4 regions of the Micromonospora sp. RTP1Z1 genome follow, and region 1 is predicted to be linked to each of the others. Evidence: riboswitches for the same ligand, from Rfam matches in the RefSeq annotation. Region 1 holds a riboswitch; each other region holds the start of a gene.
The links. Region 1 has a riboswitch for cyclic di-AMP ahead of SLP03_RS10200 (transglycosylase family protein). Riboswitches for the same ligand answer to the same signal wherever they lie in the genome.
Positions count from the first base shown of each region.

Region 2: linked by a shared signal. The riboswitch ahead of SLP03_RS11480 (hypothetical protein) and the one ahead of SLP03_RS10200 (transglycosylase family protein) in region 1 are both predicted to bind cyclic di-AMP.
Region 3: linked by a shared signal. The riboswitch ahead of SLP03_RS23445 (hypothetical protein) and the one ahead of SLP03_RS10200 (transglycosylase family protein) in region 1 are both predicted to bind cyclic di-AMP.
Region 4: linked by a shared signal. The riboswitch ahead of SLP03_RS00425 (C39 family peptidase) and the one ahead of SLP03_RS10200 (transglycosylase family protein) in region 1 are both predicted to bind cyclic di-AMP.

Region 1 is NZ_JAPFQV010000014.1:64,441-68,641, forward strand. It holds gene SLP03_RS10185 (M4 family metallopeptidase) at 1-451, shown strand, start outside; gene SLP03_RS10190 (DUF899 family protein) at 438-815, opposite strand; gene SLP03_RS10195 (YbaB/EbfC family nucleoid-associated protein) at 857-1,294, opposite strand; gene SLP03_RS10200 (transglycosylase family protein) at 1,441-2,124, opposite strand; cyclic di-AMP (ydaO/yuaA leader) riboswitch at 2,125-2,298, opposite strand; gene SLP03_RS10205 (glycoside hydrolase family 3 C-terminal domain-containing protein) at 2,330-2,902, opposite strand; gene SLP03_RS10210 (LLM class flavin-dependent oxidoreductase) at 3,042-4,073, shown strand.
Region 2 is NZ_JAPFQV010000017.1:39,263-43,463, forward strand. It holds gene SLP03_RS11465 (copper ion binding protein) at 11-220, opposite strand; gene SLP03_RS11470 (metal-sensitive transcriptional regulator) at 333-632, shown strand; gene SLP03_RS11475 (YibE/F family protein) at 751-2,082, shown strand; cyclic di-AMP (ydaO/yuaA leader) riboswitch at 2,237-2,368, shown strand; gene SLP03_RS11480 (hypothetical protein) at 2,372-3,394, shown strand; gene SLP03_RS11485 (carbonic anhydrase) at 3,473-4,144, opposite strand.
Region 3 is NZ_JAPFQV010000054.1:2,680-6,880, reverse strand. It holds gene SLP03_RS23455 (HelD family protein) at 1-222, shown strand, start outside; gene SLP03_RS23450 (cation diffusion facilitator family transporter) at 328-1,242, shown strand; cyclic di-AMP (ydaO/yuaA leader) riboswitch at 1,386-1,517, shown strand; gene SLP03_RS23445 (hypothetical protein) at 1,522-2,601, shown strand; gene SLP03_RS23440 (hypothetical protein) at 2,716-3,228, shown strand; gene SLP03_RS23435 (SRPBCC family protein) at 3,240-3,737, opposite strand; gene SLP03_RS23430 (STAS domain-containing protein) at 3,835-4,173, opposite strand.
Region 4 is NZ_JAPFQV010000001.1:86,690-90,890, reverse strand. It holds gene SLP03_RS00440 (CDP-glycerol glycerophosphotransferase family protein) at 1-910, shown strand, start outside; gene SLP03_RS00435 (hypothetical protein) at 936-1,157, opposite strand; gene SLP03_RS00430 (alpha/beta fold hydrolase) at 1,167-1,688, opposite strand; gene SLP03_RS00425 (C39 family peptidase) at 1,803-2,627, opposite strand; cyclic di-AMP (ydaO/yuaA leader) riboswitch at 2,859-3,000, opposite strand; gene SLP03_RS00420 (hypothetical protein) at 3,289-4,077, opposite strand.

The DNA.
Region 1 (4,201 bases):
CAGCTGCTCGGGTCAGAAGCTGGCCAACCCGGGCTTCGAGTCCGGCGCGGTGAGCTGGACCGCCACCTCGGGCGTCATCACCAACTCGACCGGCCAGGCCGCGCACGGCGGTTCGTACAAGGCGTGGCTCGACGGGTACGGCACGACCCACACCGACACGCTGTCGCAGTCGGTGAGCATCCCGGCCGGATGCCGGGCCACGCTCTCCTTCTACCTGCACATCGACACGGCCGAGTCCGGCTCGACCGCGTACGACAAGCTGACCGTCAAGGCCGGCAGCACCACCCTGGCGACGTACTCCAACGTGAACGCCGCCGCCGGCTACGTCCTGAAGTCCTTCGACGTCTCGTCGCTGGCCGGCACCACCGCCACCATCTCGTTCAGCGGCGTGGAGGACAGCTCCCTGCAGACCTCCTTCGTCGTCGACGACACCGCGCTCACCCTGAGCTGACCGAAGACGCAGCGGCCGGTCGTCGTCCTCCCGACGACCGGCCGCTGCGCCGTGTCAGCCGTAGGTGGTGTGCTGCGGCCAGCCGGGCGGGGAGTCTCCTCCCAGTCCTCCTGGCGGCCGTACGGGGCGAGGTCGAGGACGTTGTTGACGAACTGCAGGCGGTCCACCCCCCGCGCCTGGGTGCGGTAGACCCGTTGGCGAACCTGACCATTGGCAGGCGGCGACGCCGCGCGGCGAGCGCGTCCAGCGCCCGGGTGGCTTCCTTCTCGGCCTCGAGCAGCTCGTTGCGCTCCTGCCGCCACTGCTCGGCCGTCACGATCCGCGGTTTCTCCATGCCAGGATCGTGAACGGGGGGCACCGACATTTCGCCGACCCGACGCACGCCGGCCGACCGACCGACGCGGGTCAGCCCGTCCGGCCGCCGCCCAACCGGGCGGCGGCACTCTCCATCGCCTGGCTGAACAGCTCCACCTGCCGCCTCGACTGCTCCTGAAGACCGCCCAGCCGGGCGGCCAGGGCGTCCACGTCGGCCTGCGCCGAAGCGCTGACCTGGGCCTCGAGGTCGGCGAGGGCGGCGTTGACGGCCACCACGATGTGCGCGCAGACCGCCTCGATGCCCTGCGCCGACAGCCCCGGGTCGACGGTGACGGACTCCAGCCGCCCACCCTGGACCACCACGGCCCGCACCAGCCCGTCGGCCGCCGTGCCGTCGGCGCGGAGCAGTTCGTCCGCATCGTCGTCGGCGTGCGCGGCGGGCCGGGAGCGCATGACGGACAACGCCTGCTGCGTCCGGGTCAGGAACTCATCGAGGGTCGCGGCTGCGGTGAACGGTTCGTTGGTCATAGCCGCGCTTTCTTCACGTCCTTCAGAGCACCGTGACGATAGCAATCCGCGACCCGGCCCGCCGCACGCACCGTCGCAAGGTCCACGCAAGTGCCGGACGGGGAACGCCCGGCCGGCGCACCGGCCGGGCGTTCCCCGGTGGTACGTCAGCGCAGGCGCAGCTGCTGACCCGGGAAGATGAGGCCCGGGTTGTCGCCGACCACGCGCTTGTTGCGCTCGTACAGCGCGTGCCAGCCACCGGCCAGGTCCTTCACGTCGGCGATCATCGACAGCGTGTCGCCCGGCTTCACCAGGTAGGTGCCCGAGCCGCCGACGGCCGGCGCGGTACGCCGGTGGCTGCGGGTGGCCGGCTGGTCGCCGCGCGAGGACCGCTCCGACGAGGCGGCCTTCGACTTCGAGCCGGAGTCCGAGCGGGACTTCTTGGTCGTTCGGGAGTCCGACTTGGACGAGTAGTGCTTGGTCGAGCCGCCCTTCTTGCCGCAGACCGGCCAGGCGCCGATGCCCTGCCCGTCGAGGACCTTCTCGGCGATGGCGATCTGCTCGCCGCGGCTGGCCAGGTCGGCCCGGCTGGCGTACTTCTGGCCGCCGTAGCCGCTCCAGGTGCTCTTGGAGAACTGCAGGCCGCCGTAGTAGCCGTTGCCGGTGTTGATGTGCCAGTTGCCGCCGGACTCGCACTGGGCGACGGCGTCCCAGTTCACGCTGGCCGCGCTGGCCGGAGTGACCGGGCCGAGGATCGCGGCGGCGCCGGTGGCCGCGCCGACGACGAGCGCCCCTACGGCGATCCGACGCTGGCTGGTCCGGCGGTGTCGTGCGGTGTGTTCAGTTGCCATGTTTGGTTTCCTCCACGCCGACGAGGTGAGCTGTCGGGTTCGGGCCGAGGAGCCCGGCCGCCGGTTGGCGGCTTCACCCCGAGGTGTCGAGCACCGAGGAACATGTGGGTCCCCCGCTCCCGCCTGAGGTCCAGGTACCACCGGGCCGGCGGCGGGATTAGGCGTTGCCGGCCCGTGGTGTCCGCGATCGCGAACACATACGACGTTAGGAACGGTTTCGGACGATCGCCCACTTCTTGTGAAGTTCTTCACCCGGCCGAGCGAAGGCGCGGGATTCCGAGTTGCGAGATGCCCCAAGGTGCAATAGGGAGCCCGCCCGCCGGTGCCCGACGGCCTCCACAGGCTCCTTCAGTACCGGGTCGACGGGCTGCTGGCTGACCGAGTTCATCCAGGTCACCGGCGGTTTGCCGGTCGGCTTGGTGACGCCGAAGAGGACGTCGGCGACCCCGCCGCCCTCGGTACCGGGCAACCAGGACGCCAGCAGCGCGTCCCAGCGGGGCAGGTCGGCGGCGATGTCCAGCGGGCGGCCGGAGACCAGGACCACGATCACCGGCATGCCCGCGTTGCGCAGCGTCGAGATCGTCCGTAGGTCCTCCCGGTCCAGGCTCATGCTGCCGGTCCGGTCGCCCCGTCCCTCCGCGTACGGGGTCTCGCCGACCACCGCGATCGCGACCCGGTAGCTGCGGTCGATGCCAGTGCCGCGCCGGCGGTAGGTGACCGTCGTGGTCGGACCGACCGCGGCCCGGGTGCCCTGCAAGTGCTTGGCGGTGGCGAGCACGCGCCTCCCAGATATCGATTAACATCGCTGGATGGCCGGAGCTGCACAGGGTCCTGCCGATTCACCGCCACCGCTGCACGTCCCCTGCCGCCCCAGGTTACGGTGACTGGGGTCGGCGGCGGGTTCACCGACACGCGGCATGGGATCGGAACAGCTGGCGGGGCGGACAATGGCGGACTACGGGCACGAGCTCATCTTCGGCGGCTTCCTCACGCCCACCGCCGAGGACCCGGCGGGGGTGGTCGCCCTCGCCAAGCTCTGCGAGCAGGTCGGGCTGGACCTCGCCACCTTCCAGGACCACCCGTACCAGCCGGGCCATTTGGACACCTGGACGCTGATGTCGTACCTGGCGGCGGCGACCAATCGGATCCGGCTCGCCGGCAACGTGCTGAACCTGCCGCTGCGCCAGCCGGTGGTGCTGGCCCGCAGCGTGGCCAGCCTGGACCTGCTCACCGGCGGTCGGGTCGAGCTGGGCCTCGGCGCCGGCGCGTTCTGGGAGGCGATCGAGGCCGCCGGGGGACGCCGGCTCACGCCCGGCCAGGCGGTGGACGCGCTGGACGAGGCGATCCGCGTCATCCGGGAGGTCTGGGCCGCCGACCGGCGGGGCATGGTCCGCGTCGACGGGGAGCACTACCGGGTGGTCGGCGCGAAGCGCGGGCCCGCGCCGGCGCACGAGGTGGGGATCTGGGTCGGCGCGTACAAGCCGCGGATGCTGCGGCTGGTCGGGCGGGCGGCGGACGGCTGGCTGCCGTCGCTGGCGTACCTGCCCAAAGGCCCCGCGGAGCTGGCCGAGCTCAACGCGCTGGTCGACGAGGGCGCGGAGGCGGCCAGGCGGGATCCCCGGTCGGTCCGGCGGCTGCTCAACCTCTCCGGACGGTTCACCCCGTCCCCCTCCGGCTTCCTCGTCGGGCCACCGGAGCAGTGGGTGGAGGAGCTGGCCGGTCTCGCCCTCGATCACGGCACGTCCGCGTTCATCCTCGGCGCCGACGACCCCACCGCCGTCCAGCTCTTCGCGCAGGAGGTCGCGCCCGCCGTGCGGGAGCTGGTCGCCGCCGAACGCGCCGAGCCCGGCAGCCGCGCGAAGGCCGTCGAGGAGCAGCGCGAGGTGGTCGAGGCCGGCGGCGCGAGCACCCTCGCCGTCACCGCCACCCCGGATCCGGGGGTCGGCTGACCGACCGGAGCCTGTGGGACGAGTCCGACCGCCCGACGCCTCCGCCAGCGCCGGCCGGGCACGTCTGGCCCGGTACGGCTACTACGCCGGGCAGGTGTGAGGGCCGCCGGCGCGGAGCCGCCCGGCAT
Region 2 (4,201 bases), on a different contig from region 1:
CGCGGACCCGTCACGCCCCGACGAGGTCGTAGCCGGCCTCGTCCATGGCGGCGCGGACGGTGTCCGTGTCCAACGGGCTCTCGCTGGTGACGCTGACCCGGCCGGAGGCCAGGTCGACCTGGACGTCGCTGACGCCCGGGATCGCGCCGACCTCGGCGCTCACCGAGTTGACGCAGTGCCCGCAGGTCATGCCCTGCACCTGGTAGGTGGTGGTGACCATCGCAACTCCCCTTCCGCCGGTCCCATGCTATCTCGCATTACCGGTACCCCCTTGGGGTATCAGCAGATCAGCACCGTACCATACCCCCGAGGGGTACGCTATCCTGGGCGTCATGACCGCACCGACGACCCCGACCCGGGGCTACACCGCCAGCAAGGACCAGCTCCTCGCACGGCTCCGCCGCATCGAGGGCCAGGTCCGCGGCATCGAGAAGATGGTCGACGACGACCGCTACTGCATCGACGTGCTCACCCAGATCTCCGCCATCCAGGCCGCCCTCGACAAGGTGGCGCTCGGCCTGCTCGACGGCCACGCCCGGCACTGCATGCACGAGGGCGCCGCCGAGGGCCGGGCCGACGAGATGGCCAGCGAGATGATGGCCGCCGTCGGCCGGCTGATGAAGCGCGGCTGACTAGCATTCCCGACGACGGCCGCGGCGACCGCCGCGCCGCGGGCGCCCCCCGCCGGTCCGGTGAACCGACCGGCCCGGGGACACGTACTCCGCCGTGAGCATCGTTGGGAGACACACCATGGGCGCCGACCACAGCGGTCCCGCTCCGTCCGCCCCGCCGCGGGTACGACGGATCCTCGTCGGGACGGTGGTCCCGCTGTTCGTCCTCACCGTGCTCGCCGCCCTGGTGCTCTGGCCCCGGGACACCCCGGCACCGGACCGGGCCGCGGACGTGCCGCGGTACCACGGCACGGTGAGCCGGGTGGTGACCGAGCCGTGCCCGCCTGCGGCGGAGGTGCCGGAGGGCACCCCGGGCGGCTCGACCGGGCCCTGCGGCAGGGTCGGCGTCGCGGTCGAACAGGGCCCGGACGCCGGCCGCCAGGTGGAGACGCCGATCCCCGCCGGCCCCGGCGCGCCCACGGTCGAGGTCGGCGACCGGATCATCCTGGTGGAGTTGGTGGATCCGGCCGATCCCGCCACGAAGAGCTACAACATCGCCGAGCACCAGCGGGGCAAGCCGCTGATCTGGCTGGCGGCGCTCTTCGCCGTCGCCATCGTCGCATTCGGCCGCTGGCGGGGGCTGGCCGCGCTGGGCGGCCTGGCCGCGAGCTTCGCGATCCTGCTCGGCTTCGTGCTGCCGGGGATCGGCGCCGGCCAGCCGCCGCTGCTGGTGGCGATCGTCGGCTCGGCGCTGATCATGTTCGTGGTGCTGTACCTGACCCACGGGATCACCGCGCAGACCTCGGTGGCGGTCCTCGGCACCCTCGGCAGCCTGGTGCTGACCGGCATTCTCGGCACGCTCGCCACCGCGGCCACCCACCTGACCGGGTTCGGCAGCGAGGACGCCACCACCCTGTCGATGTTCCAGCACGACGTCGACCTGCACGGGCTGCTGCTGGCCGGCATCGTCATCGGCTCGCTGGGCGTGCTGGACGACGTGACGGTCACCCAGGCGGCCACCGTCACCGAACTGGCGCACGCGAACCCGGGGCTGTCCCGGTTGCAGCTGTACCGGGCGGCCACCCGGGTCGGCCGGGCGCACATCGCCTCCACGGTCAACACCATCGTGCTGGCGTACGCGGGCGCCTCGCTGCCGTTGCTGCTCCTGCTCGTCGCCGACTCGCGAGCGGTGAGCGAGATCCTCACCAGCGAGTTCATGGCGCAGGAGATCGTCCGCAGCGCGGTGGCCACGATCGGGCTGATCGCCGCCGTCCCCCTCACCACCGGTCTGGCCGCCCTGGTGACCACCGCCGGTCGGGGCGCGGCGGCGGGGTCCGCCGCGCCGGCGTCCCGTCCCCGCGCGGAACCCGCCGCCGCGCTTGCGGCGCTCAGCGCACGACGCACCGGCGCCGCACCGGGCGCCCCCGACGGCTGGGCCGGACCGGAAAGGAGCACGGACACCGCATGGTGAAACTGCGCAGCGTGACCGCCCGCGCCAAACGCGATGCTGGTCACGGAGCGGCACGCCGGATTACCACTTTTAGTCGGCTTCCGGACGTAGATCCTCGGGAGCACTCTCGGGTAACCTCGCTGCCGGTCACCGCCGAAGGCGCGCAGCGGCGCCTGCGGTACCGCCGCCCAATCGCCGCACGGCGAGCCGGGGAACCAGGTACATGGGGTGAATCCGCGCGAGCGGTAGGGGCCACTTCCGTCCCGAACCCGTCAGCTAACTCGGTCGGCGGTCGATGGAAGGGAACACTGTGACGGCACCTCTGCGCCGCTGGTTGACACCCGTGGTGGCCGTGCTCACCGCGTTCGCCATCGTCGTCGGCCCCGCCCCGGCGATCGCGGCGCCGACGACACCTCCCACCCCCTCGGGGCACGAGGAGGACGCCGAGAAGCCGCTCATCACCGACGCCATCGAGGCCGCCAACCGCAACTACGTCCAGGCGAAGACCAAGCTGGCGAAGTCGAAGCAACGCCAGCTCCAGCGCGCCGCGGAGGTACGCGGGGCGCAGAGCCAACTGGACGCCCTGCGCCCACAGGTGACCCAGATCGCGGCGCAGTCGTACCGGACCGGCCGGATCGGCGCGGTCGCCATGCTGCTGGAGAGCAACACCCCGGACTCGTTCGTCCGGCGGGCCGCCGCGCTCGACGAGCTGAACATGGTCAACGCGCAGAAACTCGCCGAGGTCAACACGATCAAGACCCGCGCCGAGCAGGCCAAGCTGGCGCTCGACGCCGAGGTGCGCGCGCAGCAGACGCTGACGAACGCGATGGCCCGGGAGAAGGTCGAGACGGAGAAGGCGCTCGCCCTGGTCGGCGGGAAGGGCTTCACTGGCGGTCTGGTCTCGGCCACCTCACCGGTCGCCCGGATCGGTCCCGGTCGCACCGCGGACGGGGACTGGAAGCCCGAGTCCTGCAGCGAGAACGACCCCACCACCTCCGGCTGCATCACGCCGCGCACACTGCACGCGTACAAGGAGGTCAAGCGGGCGGGCTTCAACCGCTTCGTCGGCTGTTACCGGTCCGGCGGGCCGTGGGAGCACCCGAAGGGCCGGGCCTGTGACTGGTCGTTGCAGAACAGCGGGTTCGCCCCCTGGCACAACAACGACACCCGGATGTACGGCAACAACGTCGCCGCCTTCCTGATCCGCAACGCGGACCAGCTCGGCATCTACTACGTGATCTGGAACCGGCAGATCTGGTTCCCGGCGACCGGCTGGAAGTCCTACAGCGGGCCCTCCAACCACACCGACCACGTGCACATGTCGCTGCTCTGACCGACGACGTACCCCGGCCGAGGGGCCGCCCCGCGACCCGCGGGGCGGCCCTTCGGCCGTTGTCGTGGGTGGTCGGGGTCAGCCGCCGACGGCGGCACGCGCGGCGCGGCCGGGCTGCGCGGGCGGCGGCAGAGTCACCGCACCCGCCGGGACCGTGGTCACCGTCCGCACCTGACCGGCGCTGAGCTGGTACGACATGCCGACCACCGCGCACCGCCCGGCGGCCACCTCGCTGGCCAGGACGGCGGAATTGGCCAGCAGCGCCTCGACGGTCTGCGCGATGTGGATGTCCACGATGCCGTCGATCTCCTCTACGCCCTGCGCCGCGGCCCGGCGCAGGCTGGGCACCACGGCGTCGATCAACGCGCCGAGGTGCCCGGCGGGGAGCCGGCCGGTGGTGACCGCCTCCCGGGCGGCCTGCACTGCGCCGCAGGAGTCGTGCCCGAGCACCAGCACCAACGGCGTGCCGAGCACCGTAACGGCGTACTCGACGCTGCCGAGCACCTCGGGACCGACCGTGTGGCCGGCGGTCCGGACCACGAAGAGGTCGCCCAGACCGCGATCGAAGATGATCTCCGCGGCGAGGCGGGAGTCGGAGCAGCCGACGATCACCGCGAAGGGGTGCTGACCGTCGGCGACCGCCGCGCGGTGGCCGGCGTCCTGGTTGGGGTGGCGCGGAACGCCGGTGACGAAACGTCGGTTTCCGGCGTTCAGCTCGACGAGCGCCTGCTCGGGAGTGGTCGGGGTCAATTCCCTCACCTCGTCCTCGCGCGGAACGACCTGGTCAGCCGGGCCGGCGGCGCAGGC
Region 3 (4,201 bases), on a different contig from region 1:
CCGGTGCCGCGCCGGGACGAGGTGGCCGGCTGGCTCGGCGGCCTGGGCGGGTCCCGGCTCCAGGTGGTGACGAGCCTGCAGGCCAAGGGCATGGAGTACGACGGGGTCGTGCTGGTCGCGCCGAGCGAGATCCGGGCGGATCCGGGCTCCGGCGTGCGGACCCTCTACGTGGCGCTCTCCCGGGCCACGCAGCGACTCACCACCGTCGACCCGCTGGGCTGAGCGGGGCGTCGACCGCGGGCGGGCGCAAGCCGGCCGTTCAGTTGCATACATAGCGATGTGAACATATATTGGGTTCGACCGGGGCCAGGGCGGAAGGGTGTGGGCGTGGGCGCAGGTCATGACCACAGCGGGGCGGTGACCAATGCCGCCTACCGCCACCGGGGTCGGCTCTGGGCCGCGTTCGGGCTGCTCACCGCCCTGATGCTGGTCGAGGCGGTCACCGCGTTCGCGACCGGCTCGCTGGCCCTGCTCTCGGACGCCGGGCACATGTTCACCGACGTGCTGGGCATCGGCATGGCCCTCGCCGCGATCACCGCCACCCGGCGCGCCGACACCGACCCGCAGCGGACCTTCGGGCTCTACCGGCTGGAGGTGCTGGCCGCGCTGGCCAACGCCGTGCTGCTCGGCGCCGTCGCGGTCTACGTGCTGATCGAGGCGGTACGCCGGTTCGGCGAGCCGCCGGAGGTGCTGGCCGGTCCCATGCTCGCGGTGGCGGTGCTCGGCCTGCTGGCCAACCTCGCCGCCTTCGCCCTGCTGCGCACCGGGGCGCAGGAGAGCATCAACCTGCGCGGGGCGTACCTGGAGGTGCTGGGCGATCTGCTCGGCTCGCTCGGGGTGATCGGCGCCGCGCTGGTCATCGCGCTCACCGACTGGTGGTGGGCGGACCCCCTGGTCGCCGTCGCGATCGGGCTGTTCATCCTGCCCCGCACCTGGCGGCTGGGGCGGGCCGCGCTGCGCATCCTGGTGCAGGCCGCCCCGGAGCACCTCCAGGTGACGGCGGTGCACGACCGGCTGGCCGCGGTGCCCGGCGTCGCCGAGGTGCACGACCTGCACGTCTGGACGCTGACCTCCGGCATGGAGGTGGCCTCGGCGCACCTGACCATGGCGCCCGGTGCCGAGGTGGGCGAGGTGCTGGCCGCCGCCCGGGCCGCCCTGCACGAGGACTTCCGGATCGATCACGCCACGTTGCAGATCGAACCCGGAGCGTCACCCGGTGCCTGTGGTGCAGTCGAGTGGTAATGAGGACAACCTTAAATCAGTGAGGGTATTGTGTCCCTATGCCGGTTTTGTCCCAGGTCGCGGCCCTCGCTGAACGGGCCGGGCCGGGGCACCACCGGTAAGCTCGGCCCCGGCCTCCGCCGGGCGGCGCCCTCCGGCGCCTGCGGTGGCCGCCGCCTAATCGCCGCCCGCGGCGAACCGGGGAACCATGTTCGTGGGGTGCATCCGCGCCAGCGGTAGGGATCTTCCGTCCCGAACCCGTCAGCTAACCCGGTCGGCGGCTGACGGAAGGAAACCTGAATGCCAGCAGTGGCACCTGTAAGACGGACGGCCGCCCGATTGGCGGCCCTGCTCGTGGCGACGCTCGCGCTCGGCGTCGCGACCCTGCCGGTCGGCCCCGCCGGCGCGGCGCCCCGGGCCGGCATGCTCGCCGCCGCCCCCGGCGACGACGAGGGCGGCACCCCGGCGCTACGCGCCCAGCTCGACGCGGCCAGCAAGGGCTGGCTCGAGGCGAAGGCGGCGCTGGCCCACTCGGTCGGCCGGCAGAAGCAGCTCACCGACCAGCTCACCACGATCAACGGCGAGCTGAGCGTCCGCGACACCAAGGTCGGCGAGATCGCCGGAGTCGCGTACCGGACCGGACGGCTCGGCACCGCGGCGGCGCTGCTCAACAGCGCCAGCCCGGAAGGCTTCATGGACCGCGCCGCCGCGCTGGGCCAGGTGGCCGCCCACGAGGACCGGGCGCTGCGCGACCTGCTCGAGACCCGGGACCGGGCGACGCAGACCCGCACGGCGCTGAACGCCGCGGTCCAGGAACAGCGCAAGCAGGTCGCGGTGATGGCCAAGCGCAAGCAGCAGGCCGAACGCGCGCTGGAGGTGGCGAACGACCGCGCCGGCAGCGGCAACAGCGGCACCAGCGGCGGCACCGTCCGGGGTACGTCCACCGCGAACGCCGACCCGGCGCCGCGCAACTCCGACGGCTCCTGGCCGCCCGAGTCGTGCAGCATCAACGACCCGACCCCGGCCGACGGCTGCATCACCCCGCGTACGCTGCACGCGCTGCAGGAAGCCAAGGCCGCCGGGTTCACCCGGTACGTCTCCTGCCACCGGCCCAGCGGCTCCGGTGAGCACCCGAAGGGACGGGCGTGCGACTTCGCCGCGCAGAAGGACGGCTTCGGCGGGGTCGCCAGCGGCGGCGACCGGACGTACGGCACCAACCTGGCGGCGTACTTCATCCGCAACTCCGACGCGCTGGCCGTGCTCTACGTGATCTGGTTCAAGCAGATCTGGCTGCCGAGCAGCGGCTGGAAGGCGTACAGCGGCGGCAACGGCGACCCGTCCAGCGACCACACCAACCACGTGCACCTGTCCGTCTACTGAGCGGCGGGGGTGCCCCGCCGCCCCACGGGTCACCCCCCCTACGCCCACCGACCTACGCCAGATGTCGCCGAGGGCCCCACGACGGGGCCGGACCGCCCGACCAGCATCGTGGGCATGAGCCGACTATCCCCCGCCGCCCGCAAGGCCCTGCTGACCCTGCACCTGGTCACCTCGCTGGGCTGGCTCGGCGCGGACCTGGTGCTGCTCACCCTCGGCGTCGCCGGGCTGCGCGGCGCCGACGCCGCGGTGGTCTACCCCACCGCGGCGCTGATCGTCACGTACCTCTTCGCGCCGCTGAGCGTCGCCGTCTGGCTGGTCGGCGTGGCGAGCTCCCTGCTCACCCCGTGGGGGCTGCTGCGCTGGCGCTGGGTGCTGGTCAAGTTCGTGCTCACCACGGTGCTGCTCGGTCTGGTCCTGCTGCTGCTGACGCCCCGGATCCGGCAGCTCGGCGAGCTGGGCGCCGCGGCCTCCGCCCACTACCGGGTGGACCTGGTCGTCGCCCCCGCGGTCTCCAGCACGCTGCTGCTCGTCGCCACCGTGCTCTCCACCTACAAGCCGTGGGGCCGGCTGCGCCGCCCCGGCACCCCGGCCCGGCGCCACCCGGTGGCCGCCGCACACCGCTCCTGACCGGCCACCGGTCAGGTCGTGGCGGGTGCGTCCGGACCGCGGTCCAGCGCCGCGCCGAGCCGGCTGGCGAGCCCGAGGTGGGCCGCCCGAGCCTGCCGGAAGGCGTACCCGAACAGGGGCGCCGGCGCGGAGAGGGTGATCTCGACGTCGATCCGCGTCACGCCGCCCGGCTCGTCCCGCAACCGGGTGTGGTTGCGCACGGTGGTCGCCGGACGCTGCCGGGCCACCGTCACCACCTCGTCCTCGCTTGCGATCAGCACGTCCGCCCGGTAGGTGACCGGGAAACGCAGCGGCCCGACCGCCAGCCGGTCGGTGATCGCGTAGCTGGCCAGCGCGCCCGGGCGGGGTGGCAGCCGGCGCACGCCGACGATCAGCGGGTGCAGCTCGCCCTGGCGGGTCAGGTCGCCGAGGAGCGCGAGCGCCTCGGCCCGCGTGCAACGCGCCTGCACGGTGTAGCTGAACGTGTCGCGGCTGAGCACACCGTCCCCCTCGCCGTCGGCGGTCCGCACGATCGTCCCGTACGGCGGGCGGGCTGGCAACGCCCCGCATGACGCGGAGCTGGCGGGAATCCAGGAGCCCCGGCAGGACAATGACCGGTCGGAGCGCTCAGGCGCCGGGGAGCACCTCGCGGGTCGCGGTGCCGGCGAAGTAGGGCTCCGGGGCGCCGAAGAGGCCGAGCAGGCCGGTGACCCAGAGCTGCCGATGCACGAACCGGCTGGGCTCGGTCACGATCAGCTTCACGCCGCTGACCTCGGCGGTCTGGAAACCGGCGACCATCGCGCTGATGCCCACGGAGTCGATGAAGTTGACCAACCGCATGTTCAGCTCGATGCGGGACGGACGGCTCTTCGCGAGCACCTCCGCGATCGCCTCGCGGACCTCGTAGGCGGTGTCGACGTCGATCTCACCTCGCGGGGCGATCTGGATGACACCACCCGGCAGCATCGACTTCACGATCGACAGGCTCACGCGA
Region 4 (4,201 bases), on a different contig from region 1:
CGGCGCGAAGAACAGCCACTGCGTCCGCTTCTCCCAGCTCACCCACGTGCAGCTGCACCACGGCGACAGCGACAAGGCCCCCAGCGCCAACCCGGTCTCGGCGATCTTCGACCGGATCTTCGTGGCCGGGCCGGCGGCGATCGACCGGTACGCCCGGGCCGGCGTGGAGATCCCCGCGGAGAAGTTCGTCGTGGTCGGCCGCCCCCAGGTGGAGGCGATCGAGGTACGCCGGGAGCCGGCGCGCGGCGTGGCCGCCGCGACGGTCCTCTACACCCCGACCTGGACCGGGCACCACGCCGACGCGAACTACTGCTCCCTGCCGGTGGCCGAGACGGTGATCCGTCGGCTGCTCGACCGAGGTGCCACGGTGATCCTGCGGACCCACCCGTACACCGCGCAGAACCCGACCTCGGCCCGGCAGTTGGCCCGGCTGACGGAACTGCTCGCCGCCGACCGGGCGAAGACCGGCCGGGCGCACCTGTGGGGCGCGGCGGCCGCCCGCGAGCTGACCCTGACCGAGTGCGTCAACCGCTCCGACGCGCTGGTCTCGGACGTCTCCGGGGTCATCTCCGACTACCTCTACTCCGGCAAGCCGTACGCGGTGACCGACATGGGCGTCGACGGCGAGCACTTCGTCGAGCGGTTCCCGCTGGCCGGTTCCGGTTACGTGCTGCGCCGCGACATGTCCAACGTGGACGAGGTGCTGACCCGACTGCTCGACACCGACCCGAAGGCGGGGGACCGCTGGGCCACCCGGAGTCGCTACCTGGGCGATTTCCCGGCCGACTCGTACGCGGAGGCATTCCTCGACGCCGCCCGCCGGCAGCTCGAACCGGACTGGAACCTGCCGGCGCCCCGGGCCGCGGACGCCGTCGCCCAGGACGAGTCGTCCCTGTCCGCCACGCCCTGACCGGCACCCCGCCGGGAGGCGGGCGTCAGCGGAACGGGTCGAGGAGGGCGAGGACGGCCTCCGGGTCCTCGATGTGGGCGTTGTGCCCGACGCCGGGCAAGGTGGCCACCGGGACGCCGAACTCCTTGAGCTGAGCGTCGGTCACCATCGGGTCCTGCTCGCCCCGGGCCAGCAGCACCGGCACGTCCGTCGCCGTGAGCAGGGCCGGCAGCGGCGGCTCCCCCACCCCGAACGCGGCCGGATCCATCGCCAGCCGTCAACGGCCGTCCTCCCGGCGCAGCCCGGCGTCGACCACCGGGTGGTCCGGGGCGAAGAGGCCGGCGAGGCCGGAGACGCGCAGGTAGCGGCGGGCGGCCTCGTCCCGGCTGGCGAACCAGGTCACCGGCCGCTCGGCCAGTTCCCGGGCCTTGTCCAGCTCGGCGGGAGACCAGACCGCCTTCACGCCGAGCCCGACCACCGCGTCGACGGGCAGGCCGAGGTGCCGCGCGGCCAGCGCCAACGCCACCACCCCGCCGAGCGAGTGCCCGAGCACCACGAGCCGGTCCCGCGGCCCCAGCCGGTCCGCGACCGGTCCCAGACCCTCCACCACCCGGCGGGCCAGTGCCGCGAAGGTGTAGGCCGGCAGCGGCGGCGACCACCCGTGCCCGGCCAGGTCGGGGGCGAGCCAACGCCCCGCCCACCGGCGCTCCAGCAGCGGCGCCCAGGGCAGCCACACCTCGCCGGTGGCGCCGAGGCCGTGCAGCAGCAACAGCTGGCGGATACCCGTCTCGTCGCCCATACGGCGCAGTGTGCCACCGCTCGGACACGACGCGCGAGAGCCGACGGCGGGCCGGTCCGTCGGGCATACGACGTCGGGCTCGTGCGCGGGGGCCCGACGGGTGGAGCGGGTGGATCAGGCGGAGTAGCCGCGGGTGGCCATCCAGTTCGCCAGGTCGATGGTGCTGACCCAGTACCCCGGCAGCGACGGGTTCGCCGAGTCGGCGATCCGCACGGTCCGACCGTCGTTCTTGTAGCCGACCACGGCGATGTAGTGGCCGCCCGGGAAGGAGTGCCAGCCGCCGTCGGTGTCGGTGGCGTCGCCCGCGATGTTGGCGACGACGCCCCGCCCGTCGGTGATCGCCTTCACCACGTCGGCCTGGAGCTCGTCCATCTGGGCCGGGGTGGCCGCACCCGGGATCATGTGCGTCCGGTACGGGTTGCCCTTGACCATCTGGTTGAGCCCGCGGGTGGTGTCCTCGGCGGAGTTGGTGCCGTTCTCGGTGGCGCCGAGCGGGGCGACCATCGCGTCCTGGGTGGTCTCGACGCCGCTCGCGCTGAGCGCGTTCCGGACCGCGGCCGGGCCGCAGTTCCAGTAGGCGGTCTGCGCCTCGTAGGTGTAGTCCAGGACCTTCGTCGACGGCGGCTTCGGCGCGGCCTTGCGGGTCAGGTCCGGGTCCGGCTTGGCCGAGGTCGCCTTCGCCGACGGCTTGGGGCTGGGCGAGGTCGACGGGGAGGCGGCGATCCGCTGCTGGTTACGGGTGGCCACCTCGCCGAGGCGCGGGGCCAGCTCGGCGACGGCGACGGTGGTGGTCTGCTCGCGGACGGGCGCGTCGTCGGTGTTGGCGAGCAGGGCGCCGGTGCCGGAGGCCAGCACGAGCGCGGCGGCGGAGCCGGCGACGATCTGGTACGGGCGCTCGGTGGCGAGACGCCGCAGCTGCCGCTTCAGGTGATGCTTCACGTTGGTCCTCCACGGGGGGCGGGAGCGGCACACGCCAGCCCGACGCGCGGAGGAACTCACGCGCGACGACGGATCGTGGGCGGGCTGGGCCGCTGGGTAGGGGGCGCGCCCGGTCAACCGGGCGGCAGGGCGGATGCCGGGATCGGCTCGCCGGTCAGGCGAGCGACGGCACCGCGGCGCCGTGGAGGCGGGGGGACGAGCGGGGAATGGGATCGGGTTGCACGAGGAAGAAACTCCTTCCGACACCGCCTACCGGGTTAGCTGACGGATTCGGGCGGGAAGATCGCCCTACCGCGGGCCGAGGCTCGCGGATTCACCCCGGACGTGCACTGGGTCCCCGGTTCGTAAGATCACGATTGAGCGGGTCGGCGCGGCGTCGCCTCTTGCGATCGAAAACCGCACCGGACGCGACGAGACTACCGATGGGTAGCCGCCCTGCCAAGCCGTCCCACCTGCTTAAACCTCGGTCATCGTTACTCTGACCGGAACAGCACGTCACTGACGTCACTCAATGGGACGAGCAGTTATCACGGAACCGTCGGGCGACAATCGGACATCGGGTCGCGAGCGACCCGGAATTGCGGGGGTCGGTGGCCCGAGCTGCTCCGGATGACCGTTTCCCGGATCGGGTGACCCGGCTCACCGAATTTGAGGTCACGATTCAGCCAACCCGCGCCGGCCGCCAACGCGCCGGGCCGGTCGGGGCGGTGCCGGCCACCACCGGGGTGCGGGTCTGGGTCACCGCCTCCGAGCGGCGTACCGGGGCCGGGCCGGGGCGCAGCGCCGCCGCGGCGGCGTACGCCTCGGCGGTGAGGGCGCGGGCCGCCTCGGCCGCCAGCTCGGCGTCCCGCCAGGCCCGTTGCTCCCGCTCGGCCGCCGTGCGGTAGCCGGCCAGCCGGCCGTCGCGTACCGCCCGGGCGAGGACGATCTCCTGCTCCGCCGGGTGCCGGCGCGGGTCCCACCCGTGCCGGTCCGCGAGGACATCGGCGAGCTGCCGCGCCGACAGCTCACCCCGCCAGTGCGCCACCATCGCGGCGTGGTGCAGCCATCGCTCCCGGGCGGCGTACTCGGCCGGGGTCCGCGGGGTACGCGGCGCGGGCAGCGCGGCGGCGCCGGCGAACCGACGGGCGGCGCTCTCCGCCTCGTCGTACGCCCGCCAGGCCCGGTCGACCTCGCCCTGGGCCCGCAGCCACTGTTCCCGCCGTCGACGCGCGGTCTGCGCGGCGCCGGCGGCGGCGACCGCCACCTCGTCGGCGTACCGGCGCAGGTCGGCGAGGCGGGCCGCCTCCTCGACGGCCGGGTCGGGAACCGGCTCGGCGTCGGACGTGGCCTCCCGCTCCGGACGGGCGACCAGCGCGGCGAGCAGGGCCAGGGGGAGCAGGAGCAGGGCCGACCAGATGGCGGCGGCCTGCGGAACCTCGATCAGGAACTGGTAGAGAACGGTTCGCATGGTCGGCACCTCACGGGAGCGATGTGGCGGAGGGGTCCGCACGCCCCGGCGCGGCGGGGCGCGACCGGAACGGGCGCCACCGGGCCGCCGACGGGCGGGTGCGGGGGTGAGGTTCGTGGAGAGC